DNA from 3 places in the Arsenicicoccus dermatophilus genome. Region 2 is predicted to be linked to each of the others. Evidence: riboswitches for the same ligand, from Rfam matches in the RefSeq annotation. Region 2 holds a riboswitch; each other region holds the start of a gene.
The links. A riboswitch is a leader RNA that binds a small molecule or an ion and turns the genes downstream of it on or off. The one in region 2 is predicted to bind cobalamin.

Region 1 (9,536 bases), on a different contig from region 2:
CGACAGGATGTCGCCCTCCTTGCCCGCGAAGTCGCCGAGGACGCTCTCGTCCTCCAGGTCCCGCATCCGCTGGGTGATCACCTGGCGGGCCGTGGCTGCCGCGACCCGCCCGAAGTCGGCCGGGGTGTCGTCATACTCCCTCGGCTCGGGGCGCGGCTCACCCTCGACCACGGGACCGAGGTCCTCGGTGGCCCAGACGGTGACCTTGCCGGTCTTGCGATCCAGCTCGACGCGGGCACGCCGCGCGGCGCCCTCGGTCTTGGAGTAGGCCAGCAGCATCGCGTCCTCGAGGGTCTTGAAGAGGACGTCGATGGGGATCTCGCGCTCGGTGGCGAGCATCCGCAGCACGGCGATGTCGATGTCCATCAGTTCTTCTCCTCGGTGGTGCGGGCAAACTCGACCTGCACCTGGGCGCGGGTGACGTCGGCGTAGGACAGCTGCTGGGTGGTGGTCGTGCCCTTGGTGGTGACCTCCAGGGTGACCGTCGCCGGACCGGCCGCGACGATGCGTCCGGTCACGGATCCCTCGCCCGTGGTGGCCTTGAGCAGACGCCCGACGTTGCGCCGGTAGTGGCGCGGCTCGGTGAACTGGCGGTCGACGCCGGGCGAGCCCACCTCCAGCACGTAGGGCTGCTCCCCCATCACCTCGGACTCGTCCAGCACGTCGCCCACGACGCGGGTCGCATCCGCCACCAGGTCGAGGTTGAGCGGTTCGATCGGGGTGGTGTCGTCGGCCGGCGGGGCGGTGACCAGGTCGGTGTCGACCGTCAACCGCACGAGGCGCCGACGACCCACCTGCTGGACCGTCAGCTGCTCGACCATGAGGCCGAGATCGGCGAGCGCGGGTGCGAGCAGCTCCCGCAGGGACTGCTCGGTGCCCTTGGTGACCATGGGAATGCCTCCGCCTCGTGATGTGTCGCTGGCTGGGTGCCCGGGAGTCGGTCGCGCCGGGTCACCCGTGCCGGATCGGGCGCCGAGACCTGGTCGTCGGGCGCCGTCGCCGGAATGCGCTGGGCTCCCGGCAAAGTCCACACCTTATGCCATCTCGGCGCCACCACAGTATCGGCTGGATCCGGGCACCACCGGGGCGCCACGGCGCGGCCGTCCCACCGATCTACCGCACCGGGGTGGGAAGATCACCGCATGGCCGACCCTGACCCCGCGACGCCACCGCGCCCCGGTCGTCCGGCTCCCCGCCCGGCAACCGAGCCCACCGCCGGCGCCGAGGACGCGGGAAGGACCGAGGGCACGGGGAACGCCGAGACCGCCCCAGACCCCAAGACCACGCCTGAGGAGGCCGGTCCGACCTCATCGGACGCGGATGGCGACGAGCGCGCCGCGGCACCGGCCCCTGCCCCGGAAGCGCCCTCCCCCGCAGACGCCCCCGAACCCGAAGCACCAGCCACCGAGCCACCCACCACGACGGCCCCGACTCCCGCGCCACCGGCGGGCGGGTCACCGGCCGAGACGGCCGAGACGGCCGCACCCACCACGAACGACACCCCCGACACCCCTGCGGGCAAGACCACCCAGACACCCCCCGACGCCGCACCCACACCAGCCCCCGACGCCGCACCCCACGAGACCGGTGGAACCGCGCCGAGCACCGACACCACCCACCCCGAGACCCCCACCCCCACCCCGGAAGCGCCCTCCCCCGCAGACACCCCCGAACCCGAAGCACCAGCCACCGAGCCACCCACCACGACGGCCGAGACGGCCGCACCCACCACGAACGACACCCCCGACACCCCTGCGGGCAGGACCACCCAGGCACCCCCCGACGCAGGAACCCCCACCCCGGACACCACACCGGCGTCCCAGCCGCAGATCCTCGAGGAGCCCCGACCGGCCGCCGCCCCGATGGGGCCACCCGCACCGGAGCGACGGATTCCTCGGCGAGGGGTGCTGGGCCTCGGTGCGCTTGCGCTGGGGACCGTCATCCTCACCGGGACGATGCGCAGCTGTCGGGTGCGTCTGGAGGACGACGCCCCGCGCCTGCCGCTGCTGCCGACCCGCGAGCCCACGCCGGACGAGGGGCTGCTGGTGCGGGCCTGGGCGGACGCGGTGCAGCTGGGTCGTATGGCGTCCGCGACCGGCACCTCCGGCGCGGCGGCGGCGAGGCTGCACGCCGCCCAAGCCGCCGCCCTGGACCAGGTGCTGCGAGATCGACGGGTTCCGCAGGACATCCGCACCCGAGCGACCGTCGCCGCCACGACCACCGCGGGTGGGTCCCCCACGACCGGCACCGCTCCCGCGTCTCCCACGGACGGGTCTCCCACGACCGAAGGCAGCGCTGCGCCGACGACGGCCGGCGCAGGCAGCGCCACGGCCCCCTCGTCCCTCGGGCTCGCCGCTGCCGAAGGGGCCGCCTGGTCGGCCGCCGCCGTCGACGCGCTCGCCCGCGCCCAGGCGCCGCAGCTGCCTCTCCTCGCGTCCGTCGCGGTCTGCCGGGCCCGGCTCGCCGGGCTGGGAGGCGCCCCGGTGTCGTGGCCGGCCTGGGGCGTCGGCGCCTCGCCCGCCGACGGGGCGCTGGTCGCCGCCCTGCGGGAGGCGAGATTCTACCTGGAGGTCGCGGCGGCCCGGACACCAGAGGCCTCGCGGGCGCCGGTGCAGCGCGAGCTGGACCGGGTGACGTCCCTGGTCGTGCTGCTCCAGGGCCGGGCCGCGAGCGCGGCCCCTGCGCCGGCCGACGAGGGGCCTCCCGGCGATTCGTCGAGCACCGCGGCCCCCGGCGCCGCGCCCACGAGCTCGGCGAGCACCGACCCTGCGGCCCCCGCCGCCCCCGACGGCGGCGACGGCGGCGACGGCGACGGCGACGGCGACGGCCTCGGACCTGGCCGCGCGGCGCGCGAGGACTCGTCCCCGTCCGGCGACGCGACAACGGCTGCGGTCCCGGGGATCCGCGCCGCTTGGCCCCTGCCCTTCCCGGTCACCGATGCGGCGGACGGCCGCCGGCTGGTCACGTACGCGCTGCGCACCCTGGAGCTGCGCCTGGGGGCCTGCTGGCCCTCCGCCGCAGGCTCTCGCGAGGCAGTGCTGTCGGTGAGTCGGCTGGTCCACGACACGGTGGTGGCGGGCGCCGCCTGGGGCGTGCCGCTGCGTGCCTTCCCGGGGCTGGCTCCGTGACCTCCTCAGAGGCCGGCGCCGTGGCCTCGCCCGGGGCACCCGGCCCCGTCGTGCTGCCCTCGGGACTGGTCGCGGCGGTGCGCGGCCGACCGGCCGACGACGTCCGCGACGGTGACGGGCGCCCGCTGCCGGACGGCGACGCCTGGCTGGACCGGCTGCCCACCCTGGTGGCCGGGTTGCTCGCCGACTGGCGGCTGCGGGTCGACGGGCCGCCCCGGCACGGCGGGTGCGCGCTCGTGCTGCCCGTGAGCCGCCCCGGCACCCGAGGGATCCTCAAGGTCACCTGGCCCCACGAGGAAGCACGCCACGAGCACCTGGCCCTGCGGGCCTGGGACGGGCGGGGCGCGGTGCGGCTCCTCGCCGCGGACCCCGCGCGCTGGGCCATGCTGCTCGAACGCCTCGACCACGAGCGCGACCTGACCACCGAGCCGGTGCTGGACGCCTGCGAGGCGATCGGGGCGCTCCACGCCGCCCTCGACCGACCTGCGCTCGCCCGGATCGGCACCGCGTCCGCCTGGTGCGGCCGGATCGCCGCCCGGCTGCAGGACGCTCCCCCGTCTCTCCCCCGCCGACTGGTCAACCAGGGACGACACCTCGCGCGGGAGCTGGCGGCCGACCCGCAGGTGGACGCCCGTCTGGTCCACGCGGACCTGCACTACGAGAACGTGCTGGCCGGGCAGCGACCCGGTGCGGTCGGCGGCTGGCTGGCCATCGACCCCAAGCCGCTCGCGGGAGAGCCAGCGCTCACCGTCGCTCCCCTGCTGTGGAACCGGTGGGATGAGGCGACCCGGGCGCACAGCCTGCGCAACCACCTGCGGTTCCGCGTCGACTACGCCTGCGAGCCCATGGGTGTGGACCCCGAGCGTGCCCGCCGCTGGGTGGTGCTGCGCGAGCTGGACAACGCGTGGCACGCCGCCCGGGCAGCGGCCGGGCAGGAGCGGGTGACCCAGGCGATCACCATCATCAAGTCGATGACCGGCTGAGAGCTCAGGTCCCCTGCCGGGCCACGGCCAGGGCTGCCACCAGCTCCTCGACGCTGCGCACCCGGACGTCCGGGTCGAGCAGCCCCGCCCGGGCGAGCAGCTCGGTCGCCTGCACCTGCCAGGGATGCCGCAGCCGGGCCCGGGACACCAGATCCCGGTCGGCGAGCACCTCGGCCACCGGCCCCTGGACGACTGCGCCGTCGGCGACGACCGCGGCCTCGTCGGCCCACCCCAGCGCCGCATCCACCTCGTGGGTGGACAGCACCACGGTGGTGCCGTGCTCCTCCAGTCGCCCGAGCGCGCCGAGCATCTCGTCGACCCCCCGGGGATCCAGGCCGGCCGTGGGCTCGTCGAGCAGGAGCAGCTGCGGACGCATGGCCACGGCTCCGGCGGTGGCGGCCCGCTTGCGCTCGCCATACGACAGCTGGTGGGTCGGCCGATCGGCGAGGTGCTCGATCCCCAGGAGCGTGAGGGCCTCCGCGACGCGCTCACGGACCTGCTCGACGGGCAGCCCGAGGTTCATCGGCCCGAAGGACACGTCCTGGCGCACGTCGGCGCTGAACAGCTGCGCGTCCGGGTCCTGGAGCACCAGCTGCACGCGCTGCCGGTGGGCCCGAAGTCCCTTGCGCGAGTAGTCGACCGCCTCGCCGTCGACATACACCTGGCCAGCCGCGGGCCGGTGGCTGCCCGCCAGGCAGCGCAGCAGGGTCGTCTTGCCGGACCCGTTGGCGCCGAGGATCGCCAGCCGCCGACCCCCCGTCACCTGCAGGTCCGCGCCGTGCAGCACCTCCGGGCCGCCGGGATAGCCGGCCCGCAGCCCGCGGGCGACGAGCCGGTAGACCTCGGGGTCGCGCCGGCCGTGGTCGCAGCCGGGTCCGCGGTGGCTCATCGGGCCCCCAGCGCCCAGGACGAGGCCGACACGGTGGCGAGCAGCAGCAGCGTGCCGGCCACGAAGGCCGGGGAGTGCCGCTCGGTGCGGGGCAGGGTGAGCAGGGCCGTCTCGTAGCCGCGACCCGCGAGCCCTTCCTCCAACCTCCTGGCCCGGTCCCACGAGCGGGTGAGGACCGCCGCGGTGAGCATCCCCGCCGAGCGCAGGGAGGTGCGCCACCCCTGGTAGCCGAGGCGCCCCGCCTGTGCCTCCCGGATCTGACCCTGGGCCTCCAGGAGGACGAAGAGGATGCGGTAGGTCAACGAGGCCACCTCCACGCACGCGTCGGGCATCCGCAACCGACGCAGCGCCGTCAGCAGGTCCACGACCGGGGTCGTGGCCGCGAGCACGAGCACGGCCAGGGTCCCGGCCACCGCGTGCGCGGTCAGCCCGGCCGCCTCGGCCACCCCGCGGTGGGTGACGGCCAGCCAGCCCAGGCGCAGGTATGCCGGGTCCGCCTGCGGCGCACCGAGGCTCACCGCCACCGAGAGCCCGCTGAGCACGATGAACGCGAGCGGCGCCCGCATGGCCCGGGCGACCAGACCCGCCGGGACCCGCGCCCCGAGGAGGAGCACCACCAGGCTGGCGACGGCGACGAGCACGGACCCCGGCCAGGGGGGCAGCACCAGCGCCACGGCCATCAGCCCCAGGCCGAGCAGCGCCTTGTCCGCCACCGCGCGGGGGCGCCAGGCCCCCGCCCAGGCCGCGTCGTCGATCGCCAGGCCGCCGGACACGTCAGCTCCGGCCGCCGGTCTCGGAGCACGTCGGCAGGGAGTCCGCGGGGGCGCCGCCCGTCGGGAGCGACCGGGTCGAGCCCGACCCGGTGGCCTGGTGGGTGCGGTCGCGGCGGCCGTGCAGGCGGCCGACGACGTAGCCGAGCGCACCGGCCCCGATCGCCGCCTGCATGGCGAACAGCCCCGACTCCACCTCGCTGCTCGACGGCTCGAAGATGCTGTGGAACCACGGCCGGTAGCCGGGGTCGGAGGCGTCGATCGCGGCCGTGGCGGCCGAGTCGGTCCCGCCGAAGCGCTCGCCGTCCGCGGCGCCGCCCCCGGCGACGACGAACGGCAGCGCGAAGAGCACGACCAGGGCCAGGACGCATCCGAGGGTGATCCACCGTGCCCGGGTCATGCGACCACCTCCGGCTGCTGCGCGGCCGCGCGTCCGCGGCCCTCGGCGAGGACCCCGAGGCGGGTGAGCTCGGGGCGGGCGGCGTCGGCCAGGACCCGGAACACCAGGACCCCGAGGAAGCCCTCCGCCAGCGCCAGCGGGACCTGGGTGACGGCGAAGATGGAGAGGAACTTGCCCAGGGCGCCGAGGACCCCGGTGGCGTGGTCCGGGTGCGCCAGCGCCAGCTGCAGCGAGGTGGTGCAGTAGGTCGACAGGTCGGCGAGGGCCATGGCGAGGAAGACCCCCACCAGCTGCGGGGCCCCCAGCCGCCGGGCTGCGGCATACGCCCCATAACCCACCCAGGGGCCGACGACGGCCATGCTCATGACGTTGGCGCCCCAGGTCGTGATCCCGCCGTGGGCGAGCAGGAGAGCCTGGAAGATCAGCACGATCCCGCCGAGGAAGGCCATGACGGGCGGGCGGAACAGCACGGCCCCGAGGCCGGTGCCGGTGGGATGGCTGGACGAGCCCGTCATCGAGGGCAGCTTGATCGCCGACAGCACGAAGGTGAAGGCACCCGCGGCCCCGAGCAGCAGACGGTTCTCGGGAGTCTCGCGGACCTCGCGGACGACCTGACGGCCGCCGTGGACGACGAAGGGGGCGGCGATCGCGGTCCAGGCCGCGGCCTGCAGCGGGGGCAGATAGCCCTCGGTGATGTGCATGGGCACTCCTTCTGGGGGGGATGACGCGTCCCGGTGGAGATGGCCGAGGGGGCAGTCTCTGGCTGGCGCGGGGCAGACACCCGCGCTCACAGTGGCGCGACCGCGCCGGACTCTCACCGGCTTCCTGCGCACCCTCGGGATGACCCTTCGGAGTATGCCACAGCGCACCGAAATGAGAATGGTTATCACTGGTGTGATGGGTGTCGCCCGGTGCTGCTGACCGGTCCACCCCTACGCTCGTCCCATGTCCGCGACGGATGCCATCCTCGTCCCGCCGGTGCACCCCCCGCTGGAGCTGCGCACCGAACGCCTCCTCCTGCGCCCCTGGCGGCCCGACGACCGGGCGCCGTTCGCGGCGCTCAACGCCGACCCCGAGGTGATGGCCTGCTTCCCCGCACCCCTGTCCCGGAAGGAGAGCGACGACCTCGCGGACCGCTGCGACCGGCACGTCCACACCCAGGGATGGGGCCTGTGGGCGGTCGAGGTGGTCGGTGGCGAGCCCTTCATCGGCTTCGTCGGGCTCGACCAGCCCCGGTTCGCCGCGCACTTCATGCCCTGCGTCGAGATCGGCTGGCGGCTGGCCCGGCCCGCGTGGGGTCACGGCTATGCCACCGAGGGGGCGACCGAGGCGCTGCGCGTCGCCTTCGAGGTCCTGGGGCTCGACGAGGTGGTCTCCCTCACCTCCTCGATCAACCTGCGGTCCCGCGCGGTCATGCAACGGCTCGGCATGACGCACCACCTCGCCGACGACTTCGAGCACCCGCTCGTCGCGGCCGACGACGTGCTGCGCCACCACGTGCTCTACCGCGCCCGTCGGGGCGTCACCACCGCGACCGGGTCGGACCTGGGCACCCCGGCGCCCGAGCTCCCGGCCTGACCCGGCCCCCTACCGCCCTGGACCTGCCGTCCTCGGCCTGACCGCGGTCGACCCTCGGGCCTAGCCCCCGGGGAGCCGCGTGACCTGCGAGCGCCGGGGCGTGGCGACCGCGATCCGCTCGTCCCAACGGTCGAACTCGATGCTCCCCGCGTCCGGTCCCGCCGTCGTCTGCACCTTGAGCAGCCGGCCGCTGCCGTCCGCCGCGACCACGAGGGTGGTGACCCGTCCGAGGGCGAGCTCCTGGGCGCGCCGGCCGGCGTAGGAGACCGAGGTCATCCGCATCGGCACGCGGTGGCCGGTCAGGCGCTGGACCGCGTCGACGAGGCTGCCCACCCCGAGGATGCCGAGCTGGGTCGCCGGCCCGCTGGACATCCGCACGAACCGACCGCGGGCCGTCGCGGTGGTGCGCGGGGAGCGGACGTAGGTCACTCCGTCGATGCGACGGATCTCGACGGGCGGCTGGGTGCCGACCGACACCGTGCCCGCCAGAATCAGCCCGTCGCGGGTGCCTGCGAGGTCGAAGGTCATCGGGACCCCGCCGTGGTTGAGGGTGCCGACCGCGTGCAGGCTCGTCGCCGCGGCGACGAAGCGGGACACCTGGTCCAACACCGCCTCGGCCTCGCCCGGAGCGGCCTGCGGGCCGTCACCTCCCGGCATCGTGGGGACCGGCTGCGGGCCGCCGGGAGGCACGGTGCGGGCGGGGGACGGCGTGGGTGGGCTGCCCGACGGCGCCGGGGTCCGCGGGGCGACGCCGGAGGGGGTCGGCGGGAGCTCCAGGGGCTCGCCCGTGCATCCCCCCAGCGTGAGCGTGCCGACGATGGCGAGCGCGCAGGCTCTCGCGACCGTGGTGCGTCGTGCACCCCTCATGCTCGGCTCCCTCGTGCGCCCCGGCAGCCCAGGGCCGCCGCCCCTTCAGGCGTCGTAGTCCAGGCTGACGGTCTCGGTGAGCGGGTGGGCCTGGCAGGCCAGCACGATGCCGGCAGCGACCTCGTCAGGCTCGAGGGCGTAGTTGCGGTCCATCCGCACCTCCCCCTCGACCACCCGCGCGCGGCAGGTCCCGCAGACCCCGCCCGTGCAGGAGTATGGCGCGTCCGGCCGGGCTCGCAGGGTCGCGGCCAGGATCGTCTCCGCGGCGTCCGTCATCACCACGTCGGTGGTGCGGCCGTCGAGGTTGACGGTGACGCGCGCCAGCACGCTCGCCGTCGCGGGGTCGGCGCCCTCGCCCGGGTCCTGGGCGGCGCGGGGCTCGTCGTCGACGTGGAAGACCTCGTAGTGCACGTGGTCCGTGGCGACGCCCTCGCCGGCCAGCACCTCGCGGGCGTTCTCGACCATGGAGAAGGGCCCGCAGAGGTACCACTCGTCGACCGAGTCGACCGGCACGAGGGTCTCCAGGATGCGGCGCAGCCGAGGCTCGTCCAGCCGCCCGCTGAACAGCTCCACGTCGCGAGCCTCGCGGGAGAGCAGGTGCATCAGCTGGAAGCGCTCGCGGTAGCGGTTCTTGAGGTCCTCGAGCTCCTCGAGGAACATGATCGTGCTGGTCGAGCGGTTGCCGAACATCAGGGTGACACGGCTGTCCGGCTCCTCCTCGAGCGCGGTGGTCAGCAGCGACAGGATCGGGGTGATCCCGGACCCGGCGGCGATGGCGCAGTGGTGTCGGCCCCGGGTCGGGTCGGTGGGGACCACGAAGGACCCGGTCGGCGGCATGACCTCCAGCACGTCGCCCGCCGCGACCTCGTCGATCAGCCAGGGCGAGAGGGCGCCGCCGGGGACCCGGCCCACGGCCACCCG
Region 2 (9,536 bases):
CGAGGCCTGCTCGGCGCAGGCAGTGCCGTGCCAGGTGCGCGTCGTCGCTGTGCCCGTGGACGTGGCACCCGGGGCGATCGGGGTGAACGGCCTCGAAGGTCAGGCTGTCCAGCCTGAAGCGCACCCCGGGCGTCGCGAAGGGCGCGCCCAGGAGCCCTTCCTGGGCCAGGACCTCGGGCACGCCGACGTGCATCACCGGATCCCGTCCCGCGACCCAGACCTGGTCGGCATAGGCGAGGATCGTCTCGATGTCGTGCGTGCACACGACGACGGCCAGACGGCGTGCGGTGCAGATCTCGCGCAGGAGCTCCAGGAGGTGGATCCGTCCGGGCGGGTCCAGGAAAGAGGTGGGCTCGTCCAGGAGGAGGACCTTCGGCTCCTGTGCCAGGGCCCGCGCCACCATCACCCGTTGCCGCTGGCCGTCGGAGAGGCTCGCCAGCTCGCGCGTGCCCAGGGCCAGGGCGTCGACGGCGGTGAGCGATGCCGTGATCACCTCGTGGTCGCGCGCGGAGAGGCGCCCCGAGGCCCCGCGGTGAGGATGCCGTCCGAGGGCCACGACCTCGCAGGCCCTGAGACGTCCGGGATCGAAGCGATCTGTCAGGACGGCAGCCAGGCGGCGTGCGAGGTCCCGGCTGCGCAGGGTGCAGGCGTCCTCGCCCTCGAGGAGCACCCGTCCTCGCAGGGCCGGCTGCAGCTGGGCGATGGTGCGCAGGAGGGTGGACTTCCCCGAGCCGTTGGGCCCGACGAGTGCCACCAGCTCGCCAGGTCCCACCTGGGCCGAGACCGCGTCGAGCACCACGGCCGGGGGACGTCGGCGGCGACGGTATCCGGCACGGACGTCGTCCAGGGTCAGCAGGGCTGGGGCTGCGCCGGCCGGGCCAGGGGACGCGGGGTGCTGGGCCTGCGTCATCGATCTCATGCGCCCGCTCCTCCGTGGCGGCTCAGCAGGATGTAGATGACGACCGGGGCCCCGAAGGCGGCATTGACGGCGTTGAGCGGAAGCACGCCCTCACCAGGCAGCTGGGCCAGGATGTCGGCTGCCAAGGCCACCTGCCCCCCGGCGAGCACGCACCCCGGCAGCAGGACGCGGTGGTCGGAGGAGCCGAAGAACCCACGGCACAGGTGCGGGATCGCGATGCCCAGGAAGCCGATCGGACCGCAGAAGGCCGTGGCTGCCCCCGCGAGCACCGCCGTGGTGAGGACGATCGAGGCTCGGGCTCGCCGTAGGTCGACGCCCATGGTCCGGGCGTAGTTGTCGCCCAGGAGAAGGGCGTTGAGCCAGGTGGCGAGCAGCATGGACAGAAGCAGGCAGAGCCCGAGGACCGGGGCAAGGACCGTGAGGTTGCTCCAGGTGACACCGTGGTAGCTGCCGAAGCCCCAACGGGTGTACTGCGCGATGAGCTCAGGTGTGGCCCCTGCGAGCATGACGGTCACCGCCGCGGAGACGAGATATCCGAGCATGACCCCGAGCAGCAGCAGGGTGCTGCTGGATCGGAGGAACCGACCGGCCGCCAGGACGAGGCACATGACCAGCCCGGAGCCGACGGCTGCAGCGAGGACGACGCCGAGGTCACCGGTCAGCCCGAGCCCAGCGGTGAGCGAGGCGGCATACGCCGAGGTCCCGGCCAGGAGGATCACCACGCCCACACCGAGGCTGGCCCCCGAGGAGAGGCCGAGGACGTAAGGGTCGGCGAGCGGGTTGCGGAAGAGGGTCTGCGTCTGCAGCCCGGCGACCCCGAGGGATGCGCCGACCAGCAGCGCGGTGACCGTGCGAGGTCCGCGGATGTCATGGAGGATCGTCGCGGAGACCGGGTCGACCGGACGGCCCAGCAGCCAGTCGACGACCTCGCGCAGCGGCACGGACACCGCGCCCAGCGCCAGACCGGCGGCCGTCGCGCCCGCCGCCGTCAGGGCGAGGAGTCCGAAGCGCAGGGCCAGGCCGCCCGGAGCGGTCCCCGTGACCGGGCAGGTCCCACGCTCGTGCCTGGTGGCGGTCACCGTGTCGGCACCTGCTCGTAGTAGGTGAACTGGTGACCAGGCATCAGCTCGGGGTGCAGGATGGCCGCGAGGTCGGCGAGGACGAGGTCCGGACGCACCACACCGCTCTGCCAGTAGTCGTTGCCGCCCCCGGCGTTGATCCGCCTCGTCGCGACCCAGACGTTGCCTTGCCGGACCGCGGCGAGCTGGCCCAGGCGGGCATCGGACCTGACGATGTCGGCGGTGGTCTTCCACTCCTTCAGGGTCGTGCCGTTGAGCCAGTACCTCGCCTGGGTGCCCTTGGCCAGCACCACCTCGAGGTCGAGGGTCTTGCTCCCGGTCCCACTCACGTCGCTCATCACGTACTGGCCGCCCGCATCCTTGACGGAATTGGCGACATAGCCGTCGGCGGCCGCGGCATACCACGTGCCCTTGCTCATCGTGCCGAGCAGCACGGTCGGTCGGTCCGCGACCGTCCTCGTCCTGGCCGCCACCGCCCTGTAGTCCGCGGCGATCTTGGCGTAGACCCCGTCCGCCTTCTTCTCGGCGTTGAGGAAGAGAGCGGTGTACTTCATCCACTCGGCTCTGCCCAGGGCGGTGCTCTCCAGCCACTCCGCGTTGGCCACCACCGGAATTCCGAGCTCCTTGATCTTCGCGTTCGCGGGATCCGAGGTGCCCATGGTGACGAAGAGATCGGGGCGCACCGCGGCGACCGACTCGGCGCTGACGCCGTGGTCCTCGTTCTTGAAGCCCTTGATGGCGCCGCGGTCGATGGCGGACTTGATCTTCCCGTCGCTCACCCGGTCGGTGCTCCCGACCCCCGCGACGGCATCCACCCGGTCGAGGATCTCGTAGGCCGGCAGCTGGGTCGTCGACGAGGCAGCCACCTTCGCGACCGGGATGGTGATCTGCTGGGCCGAGGCGGCCTCGCCCTTCAGCGCCGGCTTGGGAGCGCCGCACTGGACCAGCACGTAGGTCTGGGCAGGTTCGCCAGGAGCAGGTTTCCTGACGGTGACGACCTTGTAGGACTTCTGGTACTCGACCGTCACGTTCTTGGCGTCCTCGAAGGTGACCTTGTCCGGGAAGTAGTCCTTGTCGGGATCGAAGTCGGTGATGCACCCGGCGCCGGTGGCCGCCGACGAGGTGGTGGACGTCGTGCCCGAGTGGCAGGACGAGAGGACAAGGACCAGCGCGCCCACGAGAGGCGGGAGCAGTCGTGAGGCGGTGGACATCGGCGGTCTTCCTTCGAGACGGAAGGAAGGACCGGTGAGGATGCGGCCACGACGACCACGTCGACGCTCGGCCCTTCCTTCGAGGGCAGATGAGCTCGGACAGGCGCGGAGGCGACCGGGCTCGTCCTCCGAGGAGGCATCACCGTTGCGGGACAGCGTCGGGATCACACCGACTTCGCTCCAGGCCTGTCGTCCGGTGGCGACCGGACCTGCTCAGTCTGGCACGCGGGTGACCACTGCTTCCTCGGGGGTCGGGAGAGTCATCGCCGGGCCATCGGTGCCGAGTCCCGCGAGGAGGCCCGGACCGACAGGGGTCCGGTGGGATTCGCCGAGGTCAGGAGCGGTATGTCGTAGCGGTCCCGGCAGCCGGACGAGGGCGGGGATCCAGGAGCGCCACCGTTCGCCGGCGCGCAGGGCAGGGGTGCACGGCGAGCGCATGGTGGTCCTCACGCCGGCGTGGATGCGTGAGCCCGAGCGTGACTCAGGCAGGTTCGCCGCTGCTGAGCACGAGCACCTCGATGGGGCGTTCCCCGACCGCGACAGCCCGACAGGACGGCGAGCTGCCACAAGTGCGCGCGACACGCCGCCGGGATCCCGCCACTTGCCCCTACTGGCGGGAACGCGGGGCGGGGCGGGCGAATCGTTTCACGGGTCAACGGTGCTCACCGTCCGTCCAGGCTCCGGGCCTAGCGTGACGAGCAGTCGGTGCTCGAGACCGCGGGCGCCCCACGGTGAGAAGGTCCCATGCCTGCCCGATGCCTTGCCAGCGCCTTTGCCGTCCTCACGGCAACCGCCCTCGTCTGCGCCCCCGCCGCTGCGGTGGCTGCGCCCGCTCCGACCCCGTCGCCGGGTGCCTCCGCAGCGGGCGACACGCCGCTGCCGGTGGCCCCGCCTGGGTGGCGAGTCCTCCCGGCCGTCAAGGGTTTCGACCTGGTGCGGCTGCCCCTGCGGCACGCCCCCATCACCGACGCCCGCCCTCACATCGCCACGGCGGCGGGCGACCTGGGCCCCGCCCAGACCCTGCCCGACGGCTCCGTCACCATCACGGTCGACCGGCTGCCGACGGACCTGCCCACGCTGGTGGTGCGCTACGGCCACGCCACCGAGGCCGAGCTCCTCGCGCGACAGCCCCGGCGCGGCGCGGGGAATGACTCCGACAAGGGTTTCGCCTCGCCGCCTGCGGCCGGGCCCGGCGTCGTCACGACGACATACACCGCTCCGGCCCAGCGTCTGCCCGGTCTGACCCAGCCACAGGCCATCACCGGACGCGTGGTCGCTCCCGCGACCGGGACCAAGCTGCCGGTCGTCCTGCTCCTGCACGGGCGCCACAGCTGGTGCGACGGGGGCGACGGCTCCTGGCCCTGCAAGGCGCCCGGCAAGCCGGTGCCCAACCTCGAGGGCTACCGCTACCTGCAGGACGAGCTGGCCCGCCGCGGCTACTTCACGGTCAGCATCGACGCCAACGCGGTCAACGCCCAGGACGCCTGGCTTAGCGACCTCGGCATGACTGCCCGCTCCGCGCTGGTGCGGGCTCACCTGTCGCTGCTCGGGTCGTGGCGATCCGGCGCGTCGGCGCCCTTCGCCGGCACGGTCAAGAGCCGGTACGACGCCACCAACACCCTCCTCGTCGGACACAGCCGCGGCGGTGAGGGCGTGGCCTACGCCGCGATCGAGCAGGAGCCCGCCAAGGGTTACCAGATCGGGGGGCTGGTGCTCCTCGGCCCCACCAACTTCTTCCACACCTCCGCGTCGACCACGCCGACGCTGACCGTGCTGCCGGGCTGCGACGGTGACGTCTCGGACCTGCAGGGGGCCGGCTACGCCGATGGTGCGGACTGGTATGGCGCACAGCACGCCTTGTCCTCGGTGGCCTACCTGCCGGGCGCCAACCACAACTACTTCAACACCACGTGGACGCCGCCCGCGAGCACAGGTCAGGACGACGGAGCCGGCACGCGGTGCACCGCCGCCTCGCGCCTCACGCCCGCGCGGCAGCGCCAGAGCGGGGTGTCGCTCGTGGCCCTCGCGGCCGACCGCTTCCTCAAGGGCAAGGGGGACCCGGCCGCGCTCGACGGCACCGGCACGCTGCCCGCGGACCAGCGCTGGATGAAGCTCGTCACCTCCGCGACCGGTGGGGCCCGGCGTCGCCTCGCGGACCCGCAGACCGGGGGCTGGACCATGAGCGGCGCCACCGTCTGCCGCGGCACGGCCTGCGCACCCATCCACCAGAGCGGTGCCTCCACCGGCGTCCACTGGAACGGCTATCCCCAGGAGAACCCGGCCGGCTGGCGCTGGGACCTCGGCAGCTCCGCGGCGCTGACCCTGCGGGCCGCCAAGCCCGTGTCGGTCAAGGGATCGGCCTACCTCGACGTGCGCATGGCGCTCGCGCCCACGGCGAGCCTCACCCCCACCCTGCGGCTCACCGACGCCGCCGGGCGCCGGGTCGCCCTCAAGCCCCAGGGTCCGGCGACCCGCGCAGGCGTGTCCGGCACCGGCGACGGCCTGCGCGGTCGCGTGGTCGCGCAGAACGTGCGGTTCCCGCTGCCGGCCAAGGGGATCGACCTGACCCGCATCACCGCCGTCTCCCTGGAACGAGGCAAGGCTGCGGGATCCGCCGTGGTCCTGGACCTCTCGGCGGCGAACGCCGGCACCGCCCCCGCCGCGGCCCTGCGGCCCTCGGTGCTGCGCATGCCTGCCCGCACCTCCGTCGTCGAGGGCGCCAAGCCGTGGACGCAGGTCGTGCACGCCACCTTGTCCTCGCCTGCGCCCCAGCCGCTCTCGGCGCTCACGGTGGTCAACGGCCCGGGTGCGTCGGTGCTCAGGACGGTGCCCGTCCCGTCCGGCAGCCGGCAGGTCCCGATCGCGATGCCCGTCGCCGGCAACACCGTGTGGAACACGGACCAGGAGATCATCGGGCAGGTGCGGGTGCGGGGGCCGGTGCTCGTCGCCACCCCCGCGACCGAGCTCGTGGTCAAGGACGACGACCCAAAGCCCGTCGGCACCCTGACCCCCGCGGCCACCGCCAAGCCCGGCGGCTCGCTCACCTGGACGTTCACCCTCGACCGGCCCAGCGGCGAGGCCGTCGCCCTGGAGATCGTGGCCGTCAAGCCGGCCGGCGCCGGTCTGCGGATCGCGGACGTCGCTCCTGCCGCGCGCGGTGACTGGAGCGTGGACCCGAGCAAGGACCTCCCCCTCGACCAGGCCGACGCGCGGGCCTACCTGATCATCGCCCCGGGCGACAGGACGGGTCGGATCACGCTGCCGCTGGCCAAGGACGCCCGTGCGGGCCGCCAGGTGGCGCTGGCCGTCTCCGTCGAGGGCGCCGGTGTCAAGGGTGGCACCCGGCTGACCGGGACCGTGGTGAAGTAACCCGCGGGACGAGGGGCCGGTCGCTCGTGGCGACCGGCCCCTCGGGCTGCCGCGGTGGTCGGGCACGCGCGCTCCGGCGGCCGGGCCAGGATCAGCTCCCCGGTGCCTCGGGGGAACGCCGCTCGTCCGCCAGCAGCTGGGCGTCCGGGGAGCGCTTGGCGGCATACATCAGCTCGTCGGCCCGCTCGAGGGCCGCCTCGCAGCCCCGCTCGTCCGACCACGCCACCCCGATGCTGGTCACCACCTCGGGCAGCCCCACGTCGTCGTGGCCGCGGACCCGGGTCGCCGCCTCCAGGTCCTCGGCGAGCAGGCCCTCGGCGCCCGCCGGGCGGACGACCACGAACTCGTCCCCGCCATACCGCGCGAACGTGTCCCGGGGACCGCACACGTCCTGCAGCACCTGGGCCAGCCGGCGCAGCGCCTCGTCGCCCGCATGGTGTCCCGACTCGTCGTTGATCGTCTTGAAGTGGTCGACGTCGACGAGGGCCACCTGGTGCCCGGCCCCGTCGAGCTCGGCGAGCACGTCGACCAGGTGACGGCGGTTCCACAGGCCGGTGAGGAGGTCGCGTCGGCTGCGGGCCCGGAGCCGCTCGCGGTCCCGGTTGAGCTCGGCGAGCCGGGCCTGCAGACGCCGGGCGACCTCCGCGGCGGTGCGGGCCTGCTCCTCGGCGCGCTGGGTGCGGTGCCACACCTCCAGGGCCCGCACGGCGACCCGGGAACCGTCCACGTGGTGCTCGGTGACGAGCGCGTAGCGGCGCTCGGCGGCCTCCAGCGCCGCCTCGAGATCGCCTGCCGCACGGTGCATCTCGACGACGTCGCCCAACAGCTCCAGGGCGAAGGCGGGCGGCAGCCGGTCGATCATCTCGGTCAGCGTCTCCAGCGCCTCGTCCGGGTGGCCGGCCTCCCGTCCGAGCCGGGCCAGGGCCTGGGCGACCAGCGAGGCGTTGGTGACGTCGCGCATGCCGCGGGGGTCGGGCAGGTCGGAGGCGAGCCGGTGGGTCTCGTCGGTGTCCCCGGCCTCCAGGGCGACCTGGGTCCGGAGCGCGCGTATGGCGGCACTCAGCTCGGGCCAGCTGCGACGCGTCAGCTCCTCCGCCTCGGCATACCCCGGCAGGCCCTCGGGCAGGTCCGTGTCGTAGGTGTCGCGCAGTCCGCGGAGGTTGACGACGGCGAGGGCCTCGAGCGCCAGGGCGTCGGTCGCGGGCTCGTGCTCCTCGGCCACGACGATCGCGTGGGCGCGGGTCCAGGCCTCGACGAAGTAGGCGGACGCCCGGTCCGGGTCGCCCGCGCCGTAGTTGACCCCGAGGTCGTGGATGGTGGCGGCCACCGCGATCGAGTCGGTGCTGCGGGGGGCTTCCTCCAGGGCCCGCAGCAGCGACTCCTGCGCCTCGCGGGGCAGACCGATCTCCAGGAGCACCGCGGCCTGGACCGCACGGGCCCGCACCGACCACAGGGCGGTCAGGTCGTCGGACTCGAGCAGCGGACCGAGCAGGGTGAGTGCCTGGTCCGGTCGGCTCTCGCGCCAGGCCACGAAGGCCGCCAGCACCGCACGTGGGGCCCCTCCGGCACCTCGGGCATGAGCGCTCGCATGGCCGCCGGGTCGGAGAAACGCACCGCCCAGGCGCGTGCGGCCGCGCCGTCGCCCGGGAGCGGGGGCCGGAGGAGGTGATCCACCTCACCGAGACTAGTGCGACCTGGCCGACGGGGACGGGAGGTTCGCGGCCACCGATCAGCGTCGGTCGCCGAGGTCGTCCGCCACGAGCGCGAGGTCGTGCAGCATGGACCCGGTCGAGAGCGGGGTCAGGGCGGCGCCGATCCGGCGGAACACCCCGCCCATCGGCCCGTGACCCCGGAAGCCTCGGGTGAGACGCACGTGGGTGCCACCGGCCATCGGTGTCAGCGCCAGGTGCACGTAGGCGCCGCGCGGGTCGCCGCCCTGCGACGGCGGGGTGAACTCCTGCCACGCCACGGTGTCCACGCCGTCCAGCCGGCCCAGCTCGCACCGGACGCGGCGCAGCTCCAGGGCGGGGACGCCCCGGGCGCGGTTCGTCCGCAGCGTGGCCTCGTCGAGGATCCGGACGTCCTCGTGCCACCCGAACCACCGCGTGACCACGGCCGCGTCGCACGCCGCCTGCCAGACGTGCTCGATGGGGACGGGCACGAACCGCGTCGTGGTGGTGGTGCTCTCCGCGAGGCCGTCGAGCAGCCCCGGGACGGGCGGGCAGGCGGTGAAGCCCTCGACGGGGCGGTCGGCCTCGGCGTGCGCCGTCTCGAGCACCCCCTCGACGTAGACCCCGGCGTGGCGCAGCGCCTCGGCAGGAGTGCCGGAGGGGTGCTCGAGCAGGTGCGCCAGCAGACGCATCTCGGTGAACGGCGTGATCTTGAGGGCCTGCTCGACCGCGGGGGAGAAGGCGATGTCGCCCGCGACGCCGCGCTGCCGGTCGCGGGGCTCGCGGCGCCGGCGGGTGGCGCTGCGAGGGGCGCCGGCATCCAGGCCGCGCAGGTCGGCCTGGTGGCGGTGCAGCACCGCCCGGCGCAGGATGTGGAGCCGGACCCCGTTGCGCGCGAGCAGCTCCGCCGCCGGCCCCCCGGAGACCAGGAGTGCCAGGAGCAGATGGTCGAGGGTGACCTCGCGGCTTCCGCTGCGGGCGGCCTCGCGCCACGCGGTGTTCTGGATCGTGAAGCTGCGGCCCGTGCTCGCGCTCAGGCGAGAGGCAAGGCTCATCGTGGGTCTCCCGGTCGACTGGTCAGCTCGGGACGGACTCGCCCCTTGAACTTCTTGTGGACGGCTTGCCGGCTGACGCCGAGGGCGTCGGCGATCTCGGCCCAGCTCAGGCCGGCTCCCAGGGCGGCCTCGACCTGTGCCAGCTCCAGCCGGTCGGCGAGCCGACGCAGCGCGGTCACGGCTCGCAGACCCTGCCGGGGGTCGCTGGTGTCACCCGCTGTCCGTGCGATCCC
Region 3 (9,536 bases), on a different contig from region 2:
GGGCCCGCAGGTCCCCCGTTCGGCATACGGTGTCCTGGGGCAGAGAACCCTCAGCCGGGCCATGAATCATGGTGCGCGACCGCCCGAGAGGACCGCGATGGACCAGGACGACCTGCACGACGACTCGCACGACGACCGCACCGGCGCGCCCCGGCCCCCCCGGCTGCGGGGAGCCCTCGGGACCGTGGCCCGCACGGTCCGGGCCCGGCTCGACGCGCCGCCGCCCTCGCAGTGGGCCACCGCCGCGGACGCGCCCCAGCCCACCGCCCACGTGCACGTCACCGTGCCGGGCCCCCACGACGACGCCGACCCGCTCCCCTTCGCCGTGCGCGTCGCCGCCGCGTGGAGCTGGCGGCTGATGCTCATCGCCGCCGCGGTGTGGCTCGTGGCCCACGTCCTGGGCGCGGTGCCGATCGTCACCATCCCCTTCGTCGTCGCGCTGCTGCTGACGGCCGTGCTCGGGCCGGTGCAGCGCCGGCTGCGCGACGGGGCTCGGGTGCCGCACTCGCTGGCGGCCTTCCTGGCGCTGCTGCTCGGCATCGCGGTGATCGGCGCCATCATCACCTTCGTCGCCATGCAGATCTCCGCCAACGCCCCACGGATGGGGGACCAGTTCAAGGAGTTCCTCAAGCAGGCGGGCTCATGGCTGCACAACGGCCCGCTTCAGGTGAGCGACAAGCAGTTCGACAAGTACCTCACCGAGGCGTCCGACGCCATCTCCAAGAACCAGGGCACCCTCGTCTCCAGCGCGATCACCACCATGTCGACGCTGTCCGAGATCGTGGCGGGCGGTCTCCTGCTGCTGCTGAGCACCTTCTTCCTGCTGCGCGACGGCGAGGAGATCTGGCGCTGGGTGCTCGGGCTGATGCCCGCCGGCTCCCGGCGCCGTCTCGACCAGGTCGGGCGGGTCGGCTGGCACACCCTCGGCGGCTACATGCGCGGCGTGACGATCATCGCCACCCTGCACGCCACGACGATCTGGGTGGTGCTCTACGTGCTGCACGTGCCGATGGCGGTGGCGCTGGCGGTGCTGATCTTCGTGGGGTCCTTCATCCCGCTGATCGGCATGACGGTGACCGGCTGCTTCTGCATCGCGGTGTCGCTCATCGAGCACGGGCCGGGGGCGGCCCTCGTCGTGGCCATCACCATCGTGATCCTGGTCCAGCTCGAGGCGCACCTGCTGCAGCCGCTGATCATGAGCCGCAACGTCGAGGTCCACCCGCTCGGCGTCGCCCTGTCGGTGCTGGCCGGCACCGCGGTGGCCGGTGTGGCGGGTGCGCTCTTCGCGGTGCCGCTGGTGGCCTTCGCCAACGCGACGCTGCGGGCCTCCCACCTGCCGCTGCCGCCCGGGCCCGAGGACGAGCGGCTGTCGTCGCAGGAGGCCGCGGCTGCCGAGTCCGACGCGGCCGCGCACGACGTCGCCGTGGACTGACGCCGAGGGCCTCGCACCCGCCGCAGCGGGTGCGAGGCCCTCGGCCTGCGGGGCGTGCGGTCAGACGCGCGCCTCGATGCGGGTCTTGATCGCCTCGAGCGCCTGGTCCAGGCCCATGTCGATGGTGGCGGGGTCGCCGTGCTCGGTGCTCAGCGTGATCTGCAGCTCGGCCGGGCGCTCGCCGGTGACGGCGAGGGAGCCGTGGTAGCTGTGCCGCTCGGAGCTCCAGCGCATCGTGCGGGCGGCCTCGTCGACCTCCAGCTGGGCGGTGCCGTGCACCTCGAGCTCCTGCTTGCCGTCGGGGGTGACCACGGCGGTGACGGCGACGATGCCGTCGCCCTGCGGCTCCACCGACCGCATCCGAGGCATGAAGTCGGGCAGGTTGCGCGCATCGCTCAGGTAGCCGAAGGCGACGTCCGCGGGGGCGTCGACCGTGATGGTGCGGGTGTGCTCGGACATGGCGTCTCCTCGTGTGGTGGGTGCCCTCAAGTCCTATCAGCCGCGGCGCGCCAGGTGGTCGGTGCCCCACCCGACGAGACCGGCTCGGCTCAGACCTTCTTCCAGCCCTTGAGGCGACGCCTGCGGACGTCGGCGAGGGCCTTGCGGTAGCCCTTGGACGCGAGCCGTCCGCGCCCGGCCTCCTCGATCCCCTCCAGCCGGCCGTAGGTGAACGGGCTCCCCGTGCCGCTGGGCACGCATGCCGAGGTCGCGGATCGCCTCCTGGGTGATCACCGAGTCCTGGTGCTCGCCGAGCACCTCCGAGAGGGCAGCAGCGGACCTGGCGAGCTGCTTGGCCCGCAGCCCGAGGACCACGCCGGTGGACTCCGCGGCGTACCGCAGCCGCTTGGCGCCCTTGCGCACCTCGTGGAGGGCGTCCTCGGCGCGGGCCGGGTCGTCCTCGCGGGTGGCCTGCACCACCGCGCGGCGCATGCGGCGCCAGTCGCGGCCGAGGAGGCGGGGGACGACGAGCTGGGCCTTCTCCTGGGCGAGGGGAGTCGTGGGCGGGGTGGCGACCAGCTCGTCGAGGGCGTCGAGCAGCGCGTAGTAGCGCTCGTGCTCCAGGCCGCGCACCAGCCGAGCGTGAGCCCGCGCGTAGTCCTTGGCCATCTCGGCCTCGATCCGCTCGCTCACGGGGCCGAGGACCGCCTGGGCCGGCTGGGCCTCGACGAGGGCGAGCAGGCGCTCGCGCATCACCTCGCTGTCGCGGACCCCGCCCAGGGTCTCGGCGAGGACCTTGAGCTCCTCGCGCAGGTGGGTGGTGGTGTCCGGGTCGAGCAGCGGGCCGTACGTCGACAGCAGGGTCCGCAGCCGGCGCGACGCCACCCGCATCTGGTGCACGGCGTCGGGCGCGGACAGCCGGGCGCCCGCGTCCTCGGCCTTGAGCCGCTCCACGGTGGACTGCAGCGCCGCCATCATCACCTGGCCGGCCGTGGGCCTGTCGGGGACGGCGTGGATCGCGACCGGCCGCGGCGCGAGGGACCCCAGGGCCCGCACCAGCTTGGACGGGCCGCTCGCCGGGCGTGCGCCGGCGGCCAGCAGCACCCCCTCGACGGCGTCCAGCAGCGACAGGGGCCCGTCGACGAGCTCGACCTCCCACTCGCTCCAGGCGCTCGCGGTCAGGCCCTCTCGCAGCGGGGTCGCGGTGACCCGGTCGGCGCACACCTCGGCGAGGAAGGTGCGCTGCTCCCCGGCATACAGCTCGGCGGTGGTCCGCTGGTTGGTGAGCCGCACGACCGGGGTGATGTCGCGGCCCCGCGTGTGCGCGAGCACGTGGGGGAGCAACTCGGCCGGGACCTGCAGCCGCTGCAGGTCGAGCGAGCCGTCCTCGCGGGTCGGCTCCTCGCCGAGGGGGGCGTGCAGCTCCCGGCGGACGTCCTTGCGGGCCGGGAGCTTGAGGTGCCAGCCGGCGTCCTTGCCCCCGGTGCGGCGACGCAGCGTGATCCGGGCGCGGGCCAGCGCCAGGTCGGCGGTGTCGACGTAGATCGCGTCCAGCTCCTCGGCGGGACGCACCTCGACGTGATCCACCCCCGGGAGCGTCACCAGGCTGGGCAGCTCGGCCCCGCCGGCCACGTCGTACTTGCGCTCGATCTCCTGATGCTCCGTTGCAGTCACCGTCCCATTGTCCCCGAAGGGCGGGCGCGGCGCCGACCGTGCCGCCAGCGGCTGCGGGCCCCGTCGCCGCGTCGGTGGGAGCATGGCCTCATGGCCGCGCCCCTGCCCGAGATCCCCCGGTCCTACCGCTCCCTGCCCGGGTGGGCGACCCTCGACGACGACGCGCGGGCGATCTTCGAGGCCCGGCTGGCGACCCTGTGGGCCGACGTGGTGCGCCCGGTCCAGGGCTTGTACGGCGCAACGGTGGGTGAGGACACCGCTGCGCAGGTCGCCGCCGACCCTGCCCTGGACCAGGTCCTCGACCGCCTCGTGACCGTCGCCGCGCGAGCCTTCGCCGGACGACCGCAGGACCTGCACCTGCTCGACCAGCGCCGACTCTCCCAGCCCGACTGGTTCCAGCGGCCCGAGACGATCGGCTACGTCTGCTACACCGACCGCTTTGCCGGGACCTTCGCACAGCTGCCCGACCGGCTCGACCACCTCGCCGAGCTCGGCGTGACGATGCTGCACCTGATGCCGGTGCTGCTGCCGCGCGAGGGCGCCGACGACGGGGGCTACGCGGTCGCGGACTACCGGCGGACCGACCCGCGGCTCGGCAGCTTCGCCGAGCTGACCGCCCTCGCGAGCACGCTGCGCGCCCAGGGGATCTCGCTGGTCGTGGACCTGGTCTGCAACCACACCGCGCGGGAGCACCCCTGGGCGCGGGCGGCGGTGACGGGCGACCCCGAGGCCCGCGCGATGTACCACTTCTATCCCGACCGGACCATGCCCGACCGGTGGGAGCAGACGCTGCCCGAGGTCTTCCCCGACTTCGCGCCCGGCAGCTTCACCTGGGTGGAGGAGGCGCGGTCCTGGGTGTGGACGACCTTCAACGACTACCAGTGGGACCTGGACTACGCGAACCCCCGCGTGCTCGAGGAGATGCTCGACGTCGTCTGCCACCTCGGCAACGCCGGCGTCGAGGTCGTCCGCCTCGACGCCGTCGCCTTCCTGTGGAAGCGGCTCGGCACCAGCTGCCAGAACCAGCCCGAGGCACACCTGGTGCTGCAGGCCTTCCGTGCGCTCACCCGCCTGGCGATGCCCGGCGTGCTGCTGCTCGCCGAGGCCATCGTCGCGCCCGAGGACCTGGCGCCCTACCTCGGCCAGGGGGAGGCGACCGGCAAGGAGTGCGAGCTCGCCTACCACAACGTCTACATGGTCGCGCTGTGGTCGGCGCTCGCCGAAGGCTCCGCCCGACTGCTCACCCACACCGTGCGGGCGATGCCGCCGCTGCCGCCCACCGCCGCGTGGCTGGGCTACGTGCGGCTCCACGACGACATCGGGTGGGCGGTCAGCGACGAGCACGCCGCCGCGGTGGGCCTGTCCGGGCCGGCCCACCGCGCGTTCCTGTCGGACTTCTACTCCGGCGCGCATCCCGGGTCGTGGGCCGTCGGCGAGGTCTTCCAGGCCAACCCCGCCACCGGGGACCGCCGGATCAGCGGGTCCCTCGCGTCCCTCGCCGGTCTCGAGCAGGCTCGCCGGCTCGCGGGTGCCGAGCGGGAGCGGGCGGAGCTCCTCGGCATACGCCGGATCCTGCTGCTGCAGGGGCTCGTCCTGGCGCTCGGCGGCGTGCCGCTGATCTACATGGGGGACGAGATCGGGATGATCAACGACCGGTCGTACGTCGAGGACCCGGCGCACGCGGACGACAACCGCTGGCTGCACCGGCCGCGCATGGACTGGACGGCGGCGCAGCAGCGGCACGAGGCGGGCACGGTGCCGGCGCGGGTCTTCGAGGGGCTGCAGGCGCTCGTCGCCGCGCGGAAGTCCTTGCCGCAGCTGCACGCCCAGCAGGCCATCGACGCGGTGCCGCTGGACAACCCCCACGTCTTCGCGCTGTGGCGGACGGGCCCGCGCGGGCACTGCCTGGTGCTCGCCAACCTCACCGCCGAGCCGCAGCACGCGTCGATCCACGGGTTCGCGGGCTTCGGGCCGCTCTCGGGGCTGCAGGACGCGCTGACCGGCGAGGACGTCTGGTGGGACCTCACCCTCGACCCCTACCAGCAGCGCTGGATCGTCCCTGCCGGCGGCGGTCGGGCCGGCCGGGGTTGGTCGAGCAGGCGGATCCGACCGACCCAGGGAGGTCTGCTGCCGTGAGCGGGCCGGGGGCGGTCATCGCGGGAACCGCAACCGGCGGAACGCGTCCCGACGAGCCCCCTCCGCGCCGCCTGGATAGGTTGGGCCGCACTGGTCCGGCACACCCTCGGGCGCGCCGGGGCAAGAGGGAACCCGGTGCGAGTCCGGGACTGCGCCGGGGGCAGCCGCCCGCGGTGCAGCGGTGAGCGGGAACGACCGCGCCACACGCACTGAGCGGTCGGCTCGGGAAGCGGCGCCTAGGCCCGCGTGCAGGTCAGCCTGCCGCGCGACGCCCGCGAGTCCGAAGACCTGCCAGCGCGGCGACCCACCCGGGTCGTCGGACCCGACTCGGTCTGGAGGACCCATGCCCACCATGCTGTCGATGCGCGTCTCCCACTACGACGCCGCCGGCGCCCAGCGCCTGCGCGACGACCTCACCCACCTCGAGGAGGCCGCCCGGTCGGCCGACGCCACCGTGCCGTGGCTCGCCCGGCGCGAGGGCGACGAGAGCTTCCGGCTGGTGACGGTGAGCCTGGACGGCCGGCTGGCCGGGTATGCCGCCGGCACGCTGCGCGGCGACCACGTCGAGCTGCAGCGCCTGCTCACGGTGCCCGCCGCCGAGCACGCCGAGCCCGGGCTGACCCAGACCCTCGTCGACGTGATCATCGAGCTCTTTGCGCTGCGCCACCCCAAGGTCTCGCTGGCCTCCGACTCGCGCGCCCTCGGCCACCTGATGCACGTCGGCTGGCGCCCGGTCGTCGCCGAGGACCTCGCCGACGGGCAGATCATGGTGGAGCACATCGGCGTGCACCGCCACGGCTGATCCCGCGACCCGACGGGCCGTCCTTGCGGGGCGGCCCGTCGTGCGTCGTTCGGGCCCCTCCTGACGCACCGGAAGATACGCTCGGTGATCGACCGTGACTCTTGTCCTGGAGGGTGTATGCCGATCAACCAGCAGTCCGTGAACAACGCCGCCTCGGGCACCCTGATGGTGTCGAGCCTGGTCTCGGCGTGGCAGGCCTTCCGCCGCAAGGACTACGCCACCGCGGCGGCCGTGGCCGTGCCGAGCGGCATCGCGCTGTGGCGCATGGTCAGCTCGCGCGCCCGCCGCTGACCGCACGCCGGGACGTGGTCGCCGTCCCGTCCCGCCATACGCCTCGCGCCCGGCACCCCGCTCCCGTCCCACCCGGCGCGGGGGAGGTCAGCGTGGGGTGAGCCGCTCGGTCAGGGGGTGGTGCTGGTGGTCGCCGGCGTGGGCGAGGAGCTCGGGTCGGGGGCGTCCGCCACGACGGTCGCCAGCGTCAGCGGCGCGTCGGCGCGGCACACCCGTCCGGCGGAGGGCTGGGGCGCCTGGATCGAGCGACCGTTGACGGCGCGGACGTCGTCGTAGACCGGCCGCCCCTCGAGCAGGTCCCGGTAGCTGTAGCGGGTGAGGGTCTCCAGGCGGCAGTCGGCGCCGTAGCTGAGGATGTCGAAGGCATAGGGCTGGCCGTTGAGCTCGGCGCCCGCGGGGTCCTGGCTGTAGTGCGCGACGACCCCGCCCCCGGTGAAGGTGCCCAGCTGGATCCGGTTGCCGCGCAGCGCAGCCGAGTGCATGTGGCCGTTGAGGCGCACCCGGGCGGCGGGGAAGGCGTCCGCGGCATAGGGCTCGTGCGCCACGAGCAGGTCCAGACCGCGACGGAGGTCGGTGGCGACGGCGGCCGAGGCGGTCGGGTCCGGGGAGGCGCCCGGCGTGGTCGCGGGCGGCGCCGCTGCAGACGCACCGCCCGAGGTGGTCGCCCCCGAGGCGGCCGCACCCGACGACGTCGCCGCGCCCGGTGCGGTCTCCCCAGCCGCCGGTGCCGGCGTCCCGGCTCGCGTCGTGCTCGCGACCGGCGCGACCCGCCCCGACCGCACCTGCTCCATCGCGCGGTCGAAGCGCCGCGCGGCCGCCACCTGCCCCGCCGTGTCGCCGCCCTCGTCGCCGAACCACCGCGGGTCGTTGAAGCCCGCGACCTGCAGGCCCCCGATCGTGGCGACGGTGTACGTCCCCGCGGTCGGCTCCAGCAGGATCACGTTGGGGATCGTCGCCAGCCGTCGCAGGACCGACTCGTCGGTGGCCGCGCTCGCGTCGTGGTTGCCGCGCACGAAGACATAGGGGACGCCGAGGGAGGCGATCCCGGCATACATGCCCGCCGCCTCGCCCTCCTGCGCGTGCCCGAAGTTGAGCAGGTCACCGGTGTCGACGACCGCGGTGATGCCCTCGGTCTGCACGATCTGCCGCATCAGAGGATAGGCGTTGGCGCCGTGGATGTCGCTGACCAGCAGCAGCTTCACGGCGGCCGGGCGGGCTAGGTCCGGCGGGACGAAGTGCTCCTGCAGCGCGGCGGACAGAGCGAGCATGTTCTTGACGTAGGGCTCGGCCTGGGCGGAGCGGGCCTGCACGTCGGACAGGATCCGGGTGTTGGACCGCACGTAGCCGAGCAGCCCGTCGGCCTGCACGGTCTCCAGCCGGTCGGGTCGGAAGGTCGCCCACGCCGACCCGCCCGTCCCGGCGAGCGCGACGACGGCGGCGAGCGCGGGGACCGGAGCGGACCGTCGCCACGGGCGCAGGCCGGCCTCGGCGGATCGCCAGTGCCGCAGGGCGAAGGCGGCCAGCGCGCAGGTGAGCAGCACCCCGGCGGCATACTTCCCGGCGAGGGACGACGCCCCGGAGCTGATGGCGGCGTCGATCTCGGCGGCGCCGGGCTTGAGCGCCGACACGGACAGGTCCTTGGTGGCGAGGACGGCGGTGATCCGGTCGCGGACGCGGGCGTCGGCGCTGACCCCGGGCGCGGGCAGCGGACCGTCGAAGCGCAGGTCGAGGTTGCCGAACAGGGTCGGGGCGTGGACCGACGACAGCTGGTCGGGCTCGGCGGACAGGCGCAGGGTCGCGGCGTAGGAGCTGGTCTGCACGTCGGTGGGCCACACGCTGGTCACGCCGATGCCGACGACGGCAGCGGCCAGGGCGAGGGCCAGCAGGCCGAGCAGCGCGCCGAGCACGCGCAGGGGGCACAGTGCCCACGCGAGAGGGGGCTGGCGACCCCGGTCGGAGGACGTGGCTGGGCTCACGCGCCCAGGGTAGCGACTGACGTGCGGCCCGCACCCTGCGTCGCGCGAGGTCACCGGGGCGAGGCCCTGTCGACAGCGGCCCTGCACGGCCTGCTGCGGTCGCGGATCGTCCTGTGCCGGGAGTACTTTCGGCGAGTCATCAGGGATCGGTGGTCTGCTGGTCACCGTCCGTCCGTCCGCCACGCCTGTCTGGAGGCTCGCATGTCCCTGCCCGTCCGAGGGGTCGCGCTGGTCGCGGCCGCCCTGGTGTCCGTCCCGTCCGTCGCGACGGCGGCCGGCCCCGCTCCTGCGCCCGGCTCGCGCACGACGGCCGGCCGGGCCGCCGGCATCACCTGGGAGGACTGCGGCCGTGGCCTCCAGTGCGGCGAGCTCACCGTCCCCCTCGACCACGCCCGCCCGGACACGGGCACGATCACGCTGCGCCTGGCGCGGCGGCCCGCCGAGGACCAGGCGCACCGGGTGGGGTCGATCTTCACGAGCCCTGGCGGCCCGGGCTTGGCGGTCCCCGACCAGGTCGGGCAGATGGCGGACAAGCTCGGCCCCGAGGTCCGCAAGCGCTTCGACGTGGTCGGGCTCGCGACCCGCGGCGCCGACGCGAGCTGCACCGCGGCGGGTGAGGACCCGGACCTCCCCGGCGGGGGCGTGGTCTTCCCCGCGACGGCCGACGAGCAGCGGGTGCGCCTCACCGTCGACGGGCGCCAGCGCGCGTTGTGCGCCAAGGGTGCACCCCAGCTGCTGGACCACATGTCCACCGCCGACGCCGCGCGTGACCTGGACCTGGCCCGCG

Region 1: it holds a riboswitch for cobalamin, as region 2 does, so the genes downstream of both, MM438_RS09965 (energy-coupling factor ABC transporter permease) here and MM438_RS14140 (ABC transporter substrate-binding protein) in region 2, are expected to answer to the same signal.
Region 3: it holds a riboswitch for cobalamin, as region 2 does, so the genes downstream of both, MM438_RS14740 (hypothetical protein) here and MM438_RS14140 (ABC transporter substrate-binding protein) in region 2, are expected to answer to the same signal.

The regions. Positions count from the first base shown of each region.
Region 1 covers NZ_JAKZHU010000001.1:2,163,194-2,172,729, forward strand. The annotation lists gene nusA (transcription termination factor NusA) at 1-366, opposite strand, end outside; gene rimP (ribosome maturation factor RimP) at 366-890, opposite strand; gene MM438_RS09940 (hypothetical protein) at 1,143-3,128, shown strand; gene MM438_RS09945 (aminoglycoside phosphotransferase family protein) at 3,125-4,111, shown strand; gene MM438_RS09950 (energy-coupling factor ABC transporter ATP-binding protein) at 4,116-5,000, opposite strand; gene cbiQ (cobalt ECF transporter T component CbiQ) at 4,997-5,773, opposite strand; gene MM438_RS09960 (energy-coupling factor ABC transporter substrate-binding protein) at 5,775-6,170, opposite strand; gene MM438_RS09965 (energy-coupling factor ABC transporter permease) at 6,167-6,871, opposite strand; cobalamin riboswitch at 6,904-7,034, opposite strand; gene MM438_RS09970 (GNAT family N-acetyltransferase) at 7,116-7,748, shown strand; gene MM438_RS09975 (hypothetical protein) at 7,809-8,615, opposite strand; gene paaE (1,2-phenylacetyl-CoA epoxidase subunit PaaE) at 8,661-9,536, opposite strand, start outside.
Region 2 covers NZ_JAKZHU010000002.1:177,665-187,200, forward strand. The annotation lists gene MM438_RS14130 (ABC transporter ATP-binding protein) at 1-919, opposite strand, end outside; gene MM438_RS14135 (FecCD family ABC transporter permease) at 916-1,998, opposite strand; gene MM438_RS14140 (ABC transporter substrate-binding protein) at 1,995-3,209, opposite strand; cobalamin riboswitch at 3,299-3,433, opposite strand; gene MM438_RS14145 (alpha/beta hydrolase) at 3,954-6,578, shown strand; gene MM438_RS14150 (GGDEF domain-containing protein) at 6,670-8,124, opposite strand; gene MM438_RS14155 (SRPBCC family protein) at 8,308-9,303, opposite strand; gene MM438_RS14160 (hypothetical protein) at 9,300-9,536, opposite strand, start outside.
Region 3 covers NZ_JAKZHU010000003.1:57,068-66,603, reverse strand. The annotation lists gene MM438_RS14760 (AI-2E family transporter) at 98-1,432, shown strand; gene MM438_RS14755 (SRPBCC family protein) at 1,493-1,891, opposite strand; gene MM438_RS14750 (CYTH and CHAD domain-containing protein) at 1,928-3,544, opposite strand; gene MM438_RS14745 (amylosucrase) at 3,635-5,680, shown strand; cobalamin riboswitch at 5,755-5,990, shown strand; gene MM438_RS14740 (hypothetical protein) at 6,024-6,482, shown strand; gene MM438_RS14735 (hypothetical protein) at 6,600-6,773, shown strand; gene MM438_RS14730 (metallophosphoesterase family protein) at 6,884-8,749, opposite strand; gene MM438_RS14725 (alpha/beta hydrolase) at 8,951-9,536, shown strand, end outside.